Regions from separate parts of the Glutamicibacter sp. AOP5-A2-18 genome, predicted to be linked through region 3. Evidence: predicted binding sites of a transcription regulator. Region 3 holds the regulator's gene; each other region holds the start of a gene.

Evidence for each region. Region 3 encodes LexA, which represses DNA repair genes until DNA is damaged. Its sites were predicted from a motif close to TCGAACANNTGTTCGA; they were not measured.
Region 1: ACT3RW_RS08745 (DUF6504 family protein) is a predicted target of LexA. The motif match lies at 2,283-2,298, and genes of this name have one in related genera.
Region 2: ACT3RW_RS10875 (LysM peptidoglycan-binding domain-containing protein) is a predicted target of LexA. The motif match lies at 3,868-3,883, and genes of this name have one in related genera.

The regions. Positions count from the first base shown of each region.
Region 1 covers NZ_JBQSVW010000001.1:1,838,554-1,843,637, reverse strand. Annotated here, with positions in the region: gene ACT3RW_RS08760 (SOS response-associated peptidase) at 1-216, shown strand, start outside; gene ACT3RW_RS08755 (MBL fold metallo-hydrolase) at 317-946, opposite strand; gene ACT3RW_RS08750 (S-(hydroxymethyl)mycothiol dehydrogenase) at 946-2,031, opposite strand; gene ACT3RW_RS08745 (DUF6504 family protein) at 2,338-2,646, shown strand; gene ACT3RW_RS08740 (DNA polymerase III subunit alpha) at 2,684-5,084, shown strand, end outside.
Region 2 covers NZ_JBQSVW010000001.1:2,267,897-2,272,980, reverse strand. Annotated here, with positions in the region: gene secA (preprotein translocase subunit SecA) at 1-2,482, shown strand, start outside; gene ACT3RW_RS10880 (Rv3235 family protein) at 2,479-3,012, opposite strand; gene ACT3RW_RS10875 (LysM peptidoglycan-binding domain-containing protein) at 3,058-3,777, opposite strand; gene ACT3RW_RS10870 (hypothetical protein) at 3,900-4,460, shown strand; gene ACT3RW_RS10865 (hypothetical protein) at 4,552-5,084, shown strand, end outside.
Region 3 covers NZ_JBQSVW010000001.1:1,096,756-1,101,839, reverse strand. Annotated here, with positions in the region: gene hisH (imidazole glycerol phosphate synthase subunit HisH) at 1-88, opposite strand, end outside; gene hisB (imidazoleglycerol-phosphate dehydratase HisB) at 89-709, opposite strand; gene ACT3RW_RS05305 (histidinol-phosphate transaminase) at 732-1,838, opposite strand; gene ACT3RW_RS05300 (LysM peptidoglycan-binding domain-containing protein) at 1,920-2,273, opposite strand; gene lexA (transcriptional repressor LexA) at 2,531-3,250, shown strand; gene ACT3RW_RS05290 (glycoside hydrolase family 76 protein) at 3,313-4,368, opposite strand; gene ACT3RW_RS05285 (ATP-dependent DNA helicase) at 4,461-5,084, opposite strand, start outside.

The sequences.
Region 1 (5,084 bases), 740 kb from region 3:
CTGCATGACCGATTGCCGATTCCGATGGACCATCAAATGATGGCACGGTGGATGAACCCTGCGGAAGCAGACGGTCAAGGGTTAATCGAGGAATTGCGGGCTCAAGCTTTTGACGTCGCATCAACTTGGACCATGCACGAGGTTGATAAGGCGGTTGGTAATGTGCGCAATGATTCTCCGCAACTTATCGAAGCGCACAGCAACGCACTGTTCTAGCCAGCGACGCCAGCGGCTAAGAATGTTTCAAAAAGCACCCTTTAAACATTTCGGCAGCCAACCACTGATGGTTGACTGCCGAAAGTGTCTAATGAGCCTTTTAGTGGCCGCGCTTGATCCACTCGTCCAGATTCGGGGCTTCCGCACCGATGGTGGTGGCGTCACCATGGCCGGTGTTCACTACAGTCTGTTCAGGCAGGGTCAGCAACTTGGTCCGAATCGATTCGATGATCGTTTCGAAGCTCGAGTAGCTGCGCCCGGTCGCGCCCGGGCCACCGTTGAACAGGGTGTCACCACTGAAGAGCACACCCAGATCTTCTGCATAGAAGCTGGTGGACCCCGGCGAGTGGCCCGGGGTATGTAGCGCCGTGAGGGTTGTACCAGCGATGGTGAACGTGTCACCATCGTTGATTTCAGCGTCTACGTCGCGCTCTGGGTAGACAGCATCCCAGAGCATGCGATCTTCCATGTTGAGGAAGAGCGGAGCATCCACGGCGTCAGAAAATTCGCCGGCTACTCGGATGTGGTCGTCGTGTCCGTGGGTGAGCACAACTGCCATCACTTCGCGTTCGCCGATGACTTCACGAATCTTCTCAATATCGTGGGCAGGATCAATGACTAGTACCTCTGAGTCATCACCGATGATCCAGACATTGTTATCAACGTCCCACGTGCCACCGTCGAGAGAGAAGGTACCTGAGGTAACTACGTTTTCGATACGAGCGGTCATTAGATTTCCACCACCGAACGCAGCACGGTACCTTCGTGCATCTTGTTGAAGGCTTCCTCGATCTGGTCAATAGAGATGCGCTCGGTGACAAAGGCACCGAGGTCAAGACGTCCGAGCTTGTACTGCTCAACCAGCATCGGGAAATCATGGCTTGGCAAGCAATCGCCGTACCACGAGCTCTTTAGTGATCCGCCGCGGCCGAAGACATCAAGCAATGGCAGTTCCAGCTTCATCTCTGGGGTTGGGACACCCACGAGCACAACGCGGCCGGCAAGGTCACGAGCGTAGAAGGCCTGCTTGTAGGTTTCTGGGCGGCCTACTGCGTCAATGACAACGTCGGCGCCGAAGCCACCGGTCAGTTCCTGGATAGCCTCAACAGCGTCAACCTTGGAAGAGTTAACGGTGTGGGTGGCGCCGAACTTCTTTGCACCTTCCAGCTTGTCTGCGTTGACGTCCACGGCGATGATGGTGGTCGCACCGGCTAGCTGCGCGCCGGCAATGGCAGCTGCGCCAACACCGCCACAACCGATCACGGCTACCGACTCGCCACGCTTTACTTCGCCGGTGTTGATAGCTGCACCGATGCCAGCCATGACACCACAGCCGAGCAGACCTACAGCTGCTGGATCAGCATCTTCGTCAACAATGGTGCACTGACCGGAGTGAACCAAGGTCTTTTCGGCGAAGGAACCAATGCCCAGTGCTGGGGATAGTTCGGTGCCGTCCTCAAGGGTCATCTTCTGGGTGGCATTGAAGGTATTAAAGCAGTACTTTGGCTGACCCTTGGCGCAGGCGCGGCACTGGCCACAGACTGCACGCCAGTTCAGGATAACGCGGTCGCCAACTTTGACGTTGGTGACGTTCTCGCCAATCTGGCTGACTACTGCGGTGGACTCGTGGCCCAACAGGTAAGGATATTCATCGCCGATGCCACCGAGCTTGTAGTGCAAGTCGGTGTGGCAGACGCCGGTAGTGAGCACGTCGACAACTACTTCTCCGGGACCTGGGTCCGGAACGATGATATCGACGACCTCAACTGGTGCGTCCTTAACACGGGAAATGACGGCTTTGACCTTATGAGGCATGGGATTTAACTCCTGAAACGATTGAGTGTTGCTGTTTCGATGCTATCGGTGTGTTCGGTACTAATCGAGCATTCGCGGCACAATGACGCACCCGGTTTCGCCCAGAGCCAAGTCGTCAGTGACTTTCACATCTTTTGTTGCTCTGCGGCTGGCTACTAGTGAAGCTGCGCAGAGATTTATTTTGCTGCGCAAGGTGCCCCAGTTCCCCTCGGCGCCAAACTGTCGGAGCCGATGACTAGTGTAACTATCGTTCGAACAAGTATTCGAATAGACTGGTTCTACTAAGTAAGGAGTGCACACGTGGGGATGTTCACCGAGTCAATTGAGGTTGCCCGTGCAGCAAACGGAATGCCACTGCGCGTGAAGTGGCAGGGGCGGGACTACCGACTGGTTGCTGAACCTCAGCGTTGGTTTGAACGTCGCAAGTGGTGGGACGAAAACCTGCGGATTCCTCGGGGGATCGGGGCAGGGCTCGCTGACTATGAGATGTGGCGCCTGCAGTTGGTTGCGGTGAGCGGATCCAAACAAGAGCACACCTTTGATGTGAGCTTTGATGCGCAAACCGAGAGGTGGCGGCTGGTGCGCGTGCATCAAGAGCTGGCCCAAAGCGCCTGAGCTTACGGGCAGGGGAACATATTTTCGAAGGACCGTTATGAGCTTTACCCATCTGAACGTCAGTTCTTCCTATAGCGCCCATTACGGGGTGTCGCATCCACGCACTCTGGCTCAAGCAGCCAAGGCGCAGGGAGCACCTATGCTGGCGCTTACTGATAGGGATGGGCTTTACGGGACGGTCAAACATGTAGCCGCCTGCATGGCAGAAGGTATAGCTCCCATTCTCGGAGTGAATCTAGCTGTACTCGATGACAATGGGGAAACTCTAGGCAGGATCGTTTTACTGGCGCAGGGACACAACAATGGTCTTGGATATGCAGCACTCTGCCGGGCTATCAGCCTCGCGCACAATACAGCTCACGGCGTGCCTGGGCTCAGCGCTAATCAGTTGGGCCAGCTAAGTAAAAGCGGAAACCTGATGCTCCTGCTGGGTGGTGAATCAGACGTAGCTCGAGCAATCCTGAAGGGGAATTACGCTAAAGCCCGCGGACTGTTGGCCGAGTGGAAAAAACGAGTTGGAAAAATGCTGCGGGTAGAAATCACCACGCACCTCTCCACTCCTGGCTCGCGCCACAGCTTAGGTGAAGCATCACGCCTACTGCGCTACGCCTACGAACGCCAGATCAAAGCGGTACTGTCCAACGCCGTGCGCTACGTAGACCCCGACGGGGCAGTCACCGCAGACATTTTGGACTCGGCGCGGGCTCTACATAGCCTGAAAAATCTGGATTTCTGCCAACCCAACGGGCAAGGGTGGCTGAAAACACCGCACGAGATGTTTCAACTGGCTACCGAAATCGGCCAAGCTACCGAAAGGAGCTGGGCGCACCAGATGCTGCGGGAAACCGAAGCGGTGGCACACTGGGCGGCAATAGATCCCGTAACGGACCTGGGGTGGAAGTCGCCGGTCATTCCGGAAGCCAGGGTGATCGGCCTGTATCGACCGGCCATGCAAGAACTCACCGATCGTGTATACGGGGCCGTGCCCACCCTATTACGAAACGAAGCACCAAACGTAGTAGAAGAACGCCTAGCCCTAGAGCTGGGCGTGATCGAACGGTTGGACTTCGCCGGCTACTTCCTCACTGTGGCGGAGACCGTAAACCTGATCACCGAGATGGGCGTACGCGTAGCCGCCCGAGGCTCAGGCGCATCCTCGTTAGTGAACTACCTTTTAGGTATTAGCCAAGTAAACCCGTTGGCCCACGACCTAGTGTTCGAACGTTTCCTCTCCGATACCCGCACCACCCTGCCCGATATTGATATTGACGTTGAATCCGCGCGACGCCACGAGATCTATCACAAGATTTTCTCCAGCTTCGGTGAGGAACGCGTCAGCCTGATGAGCATGCAGAATGCTTACCGCGCCCGTGGCGCTGTCCGCGACGCAGGTGCTGCCTTGGGTGTAGAGCAGGAGCAAGTGGACGAGATCGCCAAACAGCTCTGGCGCTTCTCTGCCTCCTCTTTCCGTGAAGCGCTGGTGGAGAAGCCAGAGTTAGCAGCGTTAGCACAGCGCATTACCGATGACACTCAGCTCGATATTCTCATTGACGCCACCGAACGATTGGACCGACTGCCAAGACATATCTCCATGCACCCCTGCGGGGTGATCCTCTCTGATGCGAGCTTGCTGGACCGTACCCCGGTGCAGCCCTCAGGCATCGGATTGCAGATGAGCCAGTTCGACAAGCACGATATGGACCTGATGGGGTTGATCAAGCTCGACGTGCTCGGGGTGCGCATGCAATCAGCCATCGCCTACACGCTTGAAGAGATCGCTCGCATGCACCCAAGCAAGGAGCAAGCGTCTCGTGCAGGCGGACACACTAACGACAGTTACATCGATGCCAGTGGAGCGATTGACCTAGCCAAGGTGCCACTCGATGATGAACCCACCTTTGATCTGATCCGCTCCACTCACACCCTGGGCTGCTTTCAGATTGAGTCCCCAGGACAGCGTGAACTGGTTGGCAAACTCGCTCCCCGTGAGTTTAACGATCTGATCATCGACATCTCGCTCTTCCGTCCCGGGCCCATGCAGTCGAATATGGTCAAGCCCTATCTAGAACACCGCCACGGATTCGCTCCCGCCCAATACCTGCACCCAGACCTGATCCCTGCGCTCGCCGAAACCCACGGGGTTACCGTCTTCCACGAGCAGGTGTTGCGCATGCTTGATGTGCTGACCGGCTGTGGTCTAGGGATGGCTGATGTCTACCGGCGCCTGCTTGGCAACCCAGAGAAAGAACCAGCCGTTGAACGCTACGTGCGTACCGAGGCAACCAAGCGCGGCTACAGCCAGGAAACTATTGATCAAGTCTGGGAGGTGCTCTCTGGGTTCGGGTCCTTTGGCTTCTGCAAAGCCCACGGGGCTGCCTTTGCCGTACCCACCTATCACTCGGCTTGGCTCAAAGCGCATCACCCCGAGGCTTTCCTCG
Region 2 (5,084 bases), 1.2 Mb from region 3:
CGAGACGCTGGAAGATTTGCTCCCCGAAGCATTCGCAGTGGTTCGAGAAGCGTCTGATCGTGTTCTTGGAATGCGCCACTTTGACGTTCAGCTGATGGGTGGAGCCGCCCTGCACCTGGGTAATATCGCTGAAATGCGTACCGGTGAAGGTAAAACTCTGGTGGCTACGGCGCCGGCGTATCTCAACGCCCTAAGCGGCAAGGGCGTCCACGTGGTCACCACCAACGACTTCCTCGCCCAGTACCAGTCCGACCTTATGGGACGCGTCTTCCGCTTCCTAGGTCTGACCTGCGGTTGCATCCTGGCCAGCATGAAGCCAGAAGAGCGTCGCAAGCAGTACGAAGCAGATATCACCTACGGTACGAACAACGAATTCGGCTTCGATTACCTGCGTGACAACATGGCATGGAGCAAGGACGAGCTCGTCCAGCGTGGCCACAACTTTGTCATCGTTGATGAGGTCGACTCGATCTTGATCGATGAGGCTCGTACCCCACTGATCATCTCCGGACAGGCTTCGGGCGACGTTAACCGCTGGTACACCGTCTTCTCGAAGATCGTCTCAACGCTCAAGCGCGAAGACGACTACGAAGTTGACGAGAAGAAGCGCACCATCGGTGTACTGGAATCGGGAATTGAAAAGGTTGAGGACTACCTCGGCATCGATAACCTCTACGAAGCCAACAACACCCCGCTGATCGGCTTCTTGAACAATGCCATCAAGGCCAAAGAATTGTTCAAGAAGGACAAAGACTATGTTGTAGTCAACGGCGAAGTAATGATCGTTGACGAGCACACTGGTCGTGCATTGCAGGGCCGTCGCTACTCCGAGGGCATGCACCAGGCTATTGAAGCCAAGGAAAGCGTCAGCATCAAGGCGGAGAATCAGACTCTGGCCACGATCACGCTGCAGAACTACTTCCGCATGTACGACAAGATTTCGGGCATGACCGGTACCGCGCAGACCGAGGCTGCCGAGTTCATGGGCACCTACAAGCTGGGCGTAGTGGAAATCCCTACCAATAAGCCAGCGATCCGTATGGATCAGTCCGACTACATTTACAAGAATGAAGTCGCTAAGTTCAACGCTGTTGTTGAGGACATCGCTGAACGTCACGCCACCGGTCAGCCAGTTCTGGTTGGTACCACCAGCGTGGAAAAGAGCGAATACCTCTCGCGTCTGTTGTCCAAAAAGGGCATCCGCCACGAGGTGCTGAATGCAAAGCAGCACGCCCGTGAAGCGGCCGTTGTAGCTATGGCTGGTCGCAAGAGCGGCGTGACCGTATCTACCAACATGGCCGGTCGCGGTACCGACATCATGCTCGGTGGTAACCCAGAATTCTTGGCAGTCGCTGAGATGGAACGTCGTGGCTTGAACGCAGAGAACAACCCGGACGAGTACAACAAGGTTTGGGACGAAGTTTTTGCCAAAGCAAAACAAACCGTCGCTACCGAATCCAAGGAAGTTGCCGAACTCGGCGGCCTTTACGTGCTTGGTACCGAACGCCACGAGTCCCGCCGCATCGATAACCAGCTGCGTGGTCGTGCCGGACGCCAGGGCGACCCGGGTGAATCACGCTTCTACCTGTCGATGACCGATGATTTGATGCGTCGATTCAACTCCGGCATGGCAGAGCGCATCATGAACAACCCTTCAATGCCTGAAGATGTGGCACTGGAATCCAAGATGGTTTCCCGCGCCATTGAGTCAGCACAGGCTCAGGTTGAGGGCGTTAACGCCGAACAGCGTAAAAACGTGCTCAAGTACGATGACGTGATGAACCGCCAGCGTGAAGCTATCTACGCTGACCGTCGAGCCATCCTCGAAGGTGGTGACCTTGAAGAGAAGGTCGGCCACTTCCTAGAGGACGTCGTCAAGGCCATGGTCTTGGAAGCCACGCAGGTGGGCAACCCAGATGAGTGGGAGCTCAAGTCCCTGTGGACTAACCTCAAGCAGCTGTACCCAATCGGTATCACCGTTGACGAAGTTGTTGAAGAAGCCGGTGGCATTGGCCACCTCTCCGGATCCTTCTTGGAACGCGAAATCCTTTCGGACGCGCAGTACCAGTACGAAGAGCGTGAAAAGCTTGTTGGTTCATCGACCATGCGAGATCTGGAACGCCGAGTGGTGCTTTCGACCATTGGTCGCAAGTGGCAGGAACACCTGTACGAGATGGATTACCTCAAGGAAGGTATCGGACTTCGTGCCATGGCGCAGCGTGACCCGTTGGTTGAATACCAGCGTGAGGGTTACACGATGTTCCAGACCATGATGGAAGGCATCCGCGAGGAAAGCATCGGTGCCTTGTTCAACCTTGATATCCCATCGGGTTCTGACGCCGTTGAAGAAGCAGCGCCTGTCGACGAATCAGCGAAGCCGAAGAACCTGCAGTTCACTGGTCCTGATGAAGACGGCGAAGCTAGCACCAAGCGTGCTCCAGCTACCAACGGTAAGAAGAAAAAGAAGTCCAAGCGTAACTAAATAAGTTCCACATCTGTGACTTGCCAACGTCCGTGCCATGGCTCAATCTTGAGAGCTACGGCGCGGACGCGGTCTTTAAAGCCGATGATGGCTGTGCATTCCCACGCCCCTGAAAAACAGTGATCCAGGTGCAAGGAAATGATTTGCCCATGTGCAGTGCCAGGTACTGGATCTACCGTGTAGCGGGAAGTCTCTAGTAGTGCCCTACGACGGAGCTTGTCGATGCAATTAGGCTCAACAACAAAGGCCAACTGGCTGACGCTGCGATAGCCAGCAACGATCTCAAAAACCGCACGGGCGACGGAGTACGAGATCTCAACGACAGCCCGACGTTCCGTTCGGTAGCCCTCGTTCCTACGGAAAATGTTGTCCATGGCCCTACTCAAATGGGCTGGACTATTGCACGGAGTTTCGGCGCTACCGCTTGGTGCTGAGCTTGCTTCAACACCAAAAGACGTGTCGGGGAATGCTGGGTCGTCGGAGAGTCGTTCCTTACCTAGGCTCCGTGGGGTGACGGTGATGGTGCTCATGATGACTCCTAATGATCATTGATGGGTGGTTGTTTCTTTGTGGTGCTAACGCGTGGGTGGAAGCTCTAGGACGGTACCGATTTCTAAGTGATCAGGATCTGGACCGATGACTTGCTCATTGGCTTTGTAGATTTGCGGCCAGTAGGTTGATATTTCTTCGGCAGTGGCCTGGGCTCCGAGGCGTTTGGCTGAAATGCTCCACAACGTTTCGCCTTCGGCAACCACCACCTCAGCTCCCGACTTTGCCGGCTCCCGCTTTGGCTGTGGGGTCTGCGAGATCAAGTTGTTCATTGGAACGCTGACTTGTTCGGGGAACCACTGAGCATTGGGAACGCTTCGTTGTTTAGGTTCTGATCGTTGTGGATCCACGTTCTTCTCTGCGCTTTCAACGGAGGCGTGGTTTTCCAGGGGAGTCACCGGCGCGGCGTTAGCCGCGACCGCGGATGAAAGAACGATTGAGGTCCCGAGCAAAGATTCGAGTACCTTGCGTGTGAATCGTGGAGCAACTCGTTGGAAAAACCGGATGGTAGGAATGTGGCGGCGGGCCATGGCCCAAATAAGCAGCCGACGTGCCCCGTAGTGAATTGCGTACAAGGTGGCTAGGGACAAGGTTGCCAGGCTGAGTAACAGCACCATGTATGAGCTCGGATCCGAGGTAGCGCTGATCGCATGGAAGTCGATGATCCAGTGAATGCCAACAAAAACGAGGACTGACCCCGAGACGGCAAACAACAAGAAGATGGCGAATACCCTCGACGAGCTCATCCAAATCACTTCCTTAGCATCTGTTTGATACAATTTGATGTTATTTGGTAGCAATGATGACACTTTGCCGTGATTTTGTGAAGAGGGTGTTGAAACAAGTTTTTGTCTCGTACAGTTGCCACATGCGCTGGGATTCACTCTTTGACGATCTTGAAGCTCAACTGGATGAGCAAAACCGTGCTCAACTGCGCGACGAAATTTCTGAGAATGTCCGCATTGAAAGATCAACTGCTGAGCTCACTCAGACATTGGCGCGCTTCCAGGGCCAAGAACTGACAATCCGGTTATCCGGAGCAACTGAAATTCGTGCAACTCTCGGGCCCGTGTCTACTGACTATCTCTGCCTGGAAACAGACCGATCACAGTGGGTCATCAGGCGCCAAGCAGTCGAGTCAATTGCTTTGCCCCAGACCCAAGGCTCCGGCCTTAGCTGGCGGCATCAGAGCAAATCCATAAGGTTCGCCAGCGTCATTCGAGGTCTGCTGCGGGATAGGTCAAGGTGCCAGATTCACGGCCGCGACGGCAATGCGTTGGCTGAAGGAACCTTGGCCCAAGTTGCCAAGGATTACCTGATTATCGACGTTCACCCGCGTGATGAATTTGCCCGTCCAGGACGAATCTCAGGCAATCTCTTGATCCCGCTGGAGTCCATCGGCTGGGTGGTTGCAACAACGCTTAATTGATCCACAGCCAAGAAAAGGTCTTTTCTAGAAGCCCAAGTTGTCGTAGGCTCACGATTCATAAGCACATCCACTGGCGGAGGGTTGAGCCTTGATGAGTGACCAAATAGTCCAAGGTGAGCGCACAACAAAAGCTGCGCGTGTCCGGCGTCCAGGGTGGAAAGACCCGAGGCTGGCCCTTGGCGCCATCCTTGTGCTTGCTTCGGTAGCCGGGACAATGTATCTCATCGGCGCAATGCACGAAACAACAACGGTCTACGTGGCGCGCTCAAACATTACCCTCGGCGAACAATTGACCGAAGAAAACCTGAAAACCCAAGAAGTTCAGCTCGGCGACACCGCGGGGAAGTATCTGCACCCGGCTTCCGGGTTAGACAAGAACTCTCGGGTGAACACCTTTGTCAGCGCCGGGGAACTGATTCCGGTCACCTCGGTTACTCAGAGCGAGCTCGGCTCACGACGACCGATCAATGTGGATCTGCCAGCGGATCTAACCTCGTCAATCGCACCGGGAAGCTTCGTGGATGTATGGATTGCCAAAAAAGAATCAGGCGGCAATAGCTACGGCGTTCCAGAGAAGCTGTCCTCAATGGTTGAAGTCGCTGCACGCGTTGAAAGTGGCGGGGG
Region 3 (5,084 bases):
CCGATGCCCCAGCAGCTTCGAGCGCACGCACTGCAGATCGGACGTTGCCCGAACCGTAGTCGAGAACTACTACATTTTTCTTTGCCACTTACAGGGCACCCTTCGTGGATGGAATCTTGTCGCCCATGCGCTCATCAAGTTCGACTGCTTCTCGCAGTGCACGAGCAAAGGACTTGAACTGAGCTTCAACGATGTGGTGCGGGTCGCGGCCAGAGAGGACCTCGATGTGTGCACAAATCTGAGCGTGGAATGTGATGGCTTCAAATACGTGGCGAGTCATCGATCCGGTGAAGTGACCACCAATAAGGTGGTATTCCTGACCAGCTGGTTCACCGGAGTGCACCAGGTACGGACGACCGGAAACGTCGACCACTGAACGAGACAACGCCTCATCTAGTGGCGCGTACGAGGTGCCGAACCGACGAATTCCCGCCTTATTACCAAGGGCTACACGCAGAACCTCACCGATGGTGATCGCGGTGTCTTCAACGGTGTGGTGCACATCGATGTGAGTGTCACCCGTGGCTCGCACGGTGAGATCGATCAGCGAATGCTTAGACAACGCCGTAAGCATGTGGTCGTAGAACGGCACAGAGGTGCTGATCTCGGAAACGCCAGTTCCGTCGAGATCTAGCTCAACAAAAATCGACGATTCGCTGGTGACGCGTTCCATGCGGGCGCGACGTGCGCCAATCAATTCGGCAGACATGTCTTCCTTCGCTTGATCCTGATTAGTTGTCCGCGCCGAGCAGTTCGGCGAGACGATCCAAGAATGCTGTAGTTTCTGATTCGGTTCCGGCAGTTACGCGCAGCGTACCCGGGATCCCATTGTCGCGGACGATGATGCCAGCTTCCAGCAACCCCTCCCAGATGGAGTGGGGATCAGCGAGCCCGCCAAAAAAGACAAAGTTGGAGTCTGAGACAGAGGGTTTGAGACCCAATGCCTTGAGACGATCAACAATTCGGTCACGCTGGGTTTTGATGTCCTCAACCTGAGCAAGCAACAATTCAATGTTTTTCAGGGCCGCGATGGCCGTTGCTTGGGTGACTGCCGAGAGGTGATAAGGCAATCGAACCAAACGAATCGCATCGGTTACTTCTGGCGCTGCCGCTAGGTAACCCACGCGGGCTCCAGCCAGACCGAAGGCCTTGGACATGGTCCGCGAAACGATCAGACGCTGTCGGCCTTCAAGCAAGGTGAGTGCTGATTTGGTGCTTGCCAGGGAGAACTCGGCGTACGCTTCATCGACGATGACTACACCATTGTGTTCGCTCATTGCGTCGTACACTTCGGTGATGACATCAAGCCCGAGAGCGGTGCCGGTTGGGTTATTGGGGGAACAAAGGAAAACGATGTTCGGTTTGTTTTTGCGAACCTGTTCGGCGGCGGACTGCGCAGAGAGCGTGAAGTCTTCTGCCCGTTCTCCTGCGATGTACGCGGTGTCAGTACCGCTGGCCAGCAACGGGTACATGGAATAGGTTGGGCCAAAGCTCATTAGGCTTCGGTTCGGACCACCGAATGCTTGCAAAATTTGTTGCAGAATCTCGTTGGAACCGTTGGCGGCCCACATGTTCTCTGCAGTTAATCCGTGGCCAAGATAGTCGGCCAGCAATTCACGAAGTTCGGTGAATTCGCGATCAGGGTATCGATTAAGAGTTGTCGCAGCTTTGGCGACTTCTTGTGCGATGGCTTCCACGACCGTAGTTGGCAATGGATGGGTGTTCTCGTTGACATTCAGCTGGATGGGCACGTCGATTTGTGGTGCGCCATATGGGGATAGCCCGCGGAGATTCTCACGCAAGGGCAGCTGACTCAAAAGTTCACTGCGGTCATTCACGCAATAAGTCTACGTGTGGACGGGCTTGGGCAGTGAATCCGCTACGAGCCAAGGTAACAATCCCTTGACCACGTTTTACCTTTAGCCAGCAAGCACTGGAATCGACAGCGAGTCGCCGACATGAATCTGAGTGCTATCAAGCGAGTTCATTTCTGAGATGTGACTAACGGCTGAGGTGACGTCGTAACCTTCAGCGTATTCGCTGGCCAGACTCCAGAGCGTATCGCCAGGGATGACGGTTACGTCTACCGTTTCAACTCCCTCAGGTACTTCCGATGATGCGTGAGCATCCGACGCGAACATCGAGAAGAAGAAGGCCGCGGCGACAGTTAAGACGAACACTGGAATCCCGATAAGGACGGCCCAGCCCCGGCGGTTGATGCGGATCTTCATTGGTGAACGGGTTTCGTTTGAGTCAAGTGCGACAGTTGCCATGACTATGTCTCCTCAGAAATAGTTTTGATGCGAAGTTGTGTTCGATGATCTAGATTCGAAGACTTGTTCGAAACTAGTACATCTGTTCTAACAGAGCTTTGTCGAACTTGTCCAGAAGTTTTCGAACAAATCTTTGAAAGAACGGAACTTATCTACTAAGATTTCGAAGTAGACGAGCAATGAAAACATCACACCATCTAGCTCCGACAGTTTGGACTCACGAACTTTCGACTGCTTGCTAGGGAAGGCAAACTCTCATGTCAGCTTCACAACGCACTCCGCGATCGAATGCCCGTTCGCTGACGATTCGCCAAAAGAAGATCCTGGAAACGATCCAACGGTCTATCGGAAAGAACGGCTATCCACCATCGATGCGTGAGATTGGTGACTCCGTTGGCCTCAAGAGCTTGTCTAGCGTCACTCATCAGTTGAGCCAACTCGAAAAGCTCGGATACATTCGGCGCGACCCTCGACGTCCCCGCGCAATGGAAATCCTTCTTCCGCTGCAGTTGGCTGACGATAAGGACGAGTCACAGACAACGGAAGTACCCGCTACTGCCGCTGCCGACGATGCCATGGTGATCGAGCTCAGTACTTCAGCCGACACCACCATGGTTCCTTTAGTTGGTCGAATTGCCGCAGGTGGTCCGATCCTTGCCGATCAGTCCGTGGAAGATGTTTTCTCGTTGCCACGCCAGCTAGTGGGTCATGGAGAACTGTTCATGCTCAAGGTTTCAGGCGACTCAATGGTCGACGCTGCGATTTGCGACGGTGACTGGGTAGTTGTTCGTCGTCAGCAGACTGCAGATAATGGCGACATTGTTGCCGCTTTACTGGACGAAGAAGCGACTGTAAAGACTTTCCGTCAGCGCGACGGTCACACTTGGCTGTTGCCGCAGAACTCCCGCTACGAGCCTATTCTTGGTGATGCGGCCACGATCATGGGCCGTGTTGTTTCGGTAATGCGTTCGCTCTAAATAGAGATCTGATCAATGTGGGGCAGATGCCATTGGCATCTGCCCCACATCGTCTAGCTAAATCAATTTCGACTGTCGGACTCACAAGCAGCAGCTGCACTGAATATCATCCAGCGCTGGACTGCAGCCGAGAGCCTGCGTGGTTCCTGATCTACCAAACTGTTGGCGGTCGCCACGACCATCGTGCGTGCTGTCGACCGCGTCCTGCCATCAAGGCGCACATCATTAGCGGCCAGGGCCAGATACCTGACCAAGATTCCAGCAAACAAGTTGCCGTCGCCACCGCCGTTCAGCGAAAGCGCACCGGTGCTGTCGGTCAAGTATTGTGCACTGGCGTGGATCAGCGTTGTTGAGTGCTCTAAATCAGCATCTGATCCCAACTCCAGCAAAGCGCCTAGAACCGGCCCTTGGTTATAGGTGTAGAGCGCGTCCTCGATCCTGTGCCCGTCCGGCACCAACCGCAGCCCGTCCAAGTACAGCCCGCTGTCATTGCTAAACAGTCTTGCCCGTAGCCAGCTAAGTAGCTTCCGTGATTGGTCGCGTTCACCATTCCGGGCAAAAAATAGAGCGGCTGGTGCGTTAGCCGGCGCGTTTTTGAAGTCCTTCTTCCGGGACCAATACATTCCACCATCTAGGACATCGTCAATGGCTCCGTTGAGCTGTTTTCTCAAAGTGGTGACAGCCTGTTTGGCATTAGCTGAGCTGTGACCATCAAGGCGACGTGAGAATGAAAGTAATCTTTGGCTCGCCAAAGCTAGCCAAGCCATGTCATCAAAAAAGTAGTTTGGGAAGACACCGAAGTTCCGCAGCCGGATTCCCCGCAATAGCTCGACGGCTCGCTGAAGTTCCCGGTGCGCTGCATCTAAGTCATTGTCAGCCAGGTAGGCATAGCCGTCGTCGATGATGGCATCTAGGTAATGAGCCTGCCACCAGTAATTCCACTCGCGTAGCGGATGCGAAATCCCGTTGAGGTCACTGAGCATGCTGCCGTCACGAAGCTGGTGCGCCTTGCTGTACGGCAGCCCAATCCACGTTCCGGGCAGTCCAAGAAGACGTTGCCCAAAACGTGAGTGGGTGTCTTGCGCGGCGGTGCGGGCAAGTGTCTTCCAAGACTCCATAGTGCCTTCCGGAGATAAAGATTCCTCTACTTGGCACAGACATTAGCATCTGGCGTAAATGAATCTAGATGGCGCACCGTAGGTGCTTACGCCTACTTCTCTTCTTCGGGTTTGAGCCGCTCTAGGACACCGGTAATAACCTTCTTATCCACGGTGGGCCACATCGGTGGCAGCGTGGCCTTCAAGAAGCTGCCATAGCGTGCAGTGGCCATGCGTGAATCCAAAACCGCCACAACTCCGCGGTCATTGATAGAGCGAATGAGTCGTCCTGCACCCTGCGCCAACCGGATGGCAGCATGAGTCGCTGAGACCTGCATAAAGCCATTGCCGCCGTGTTTAGCAACATCCTCGGTGCGGGCTTTAGAAATCGGGTCATCCGGACGCGGGAAGGGAATCTTGTCGATGATCACGAGTCGGCAGGAATCTCCGGGTACGTCGACACCTTGCCACAGGGTCATCGTGCCAAAGAGACAGGTGTCGCGTTCAGCTGCAAACTGTTCAACCAAGGATTTCATGCTTGCTTCGCCCTGGCACAGAATCTCCACGTCCAATCGTTCCCGAAGGATGCTGGCAGCTTCCTCTGCTGAGCGTTTGGAAGTGAATAGCGCCAGTGCGCCACCGCCCGAGGCCTTGATCAGGTCCTCGATTTCGTCCAAGGTCTCCGCGGCTAGCTGCCGGCCCGGCTTGGGTAGGTGCTTGGCAACGTAGAGAATGCC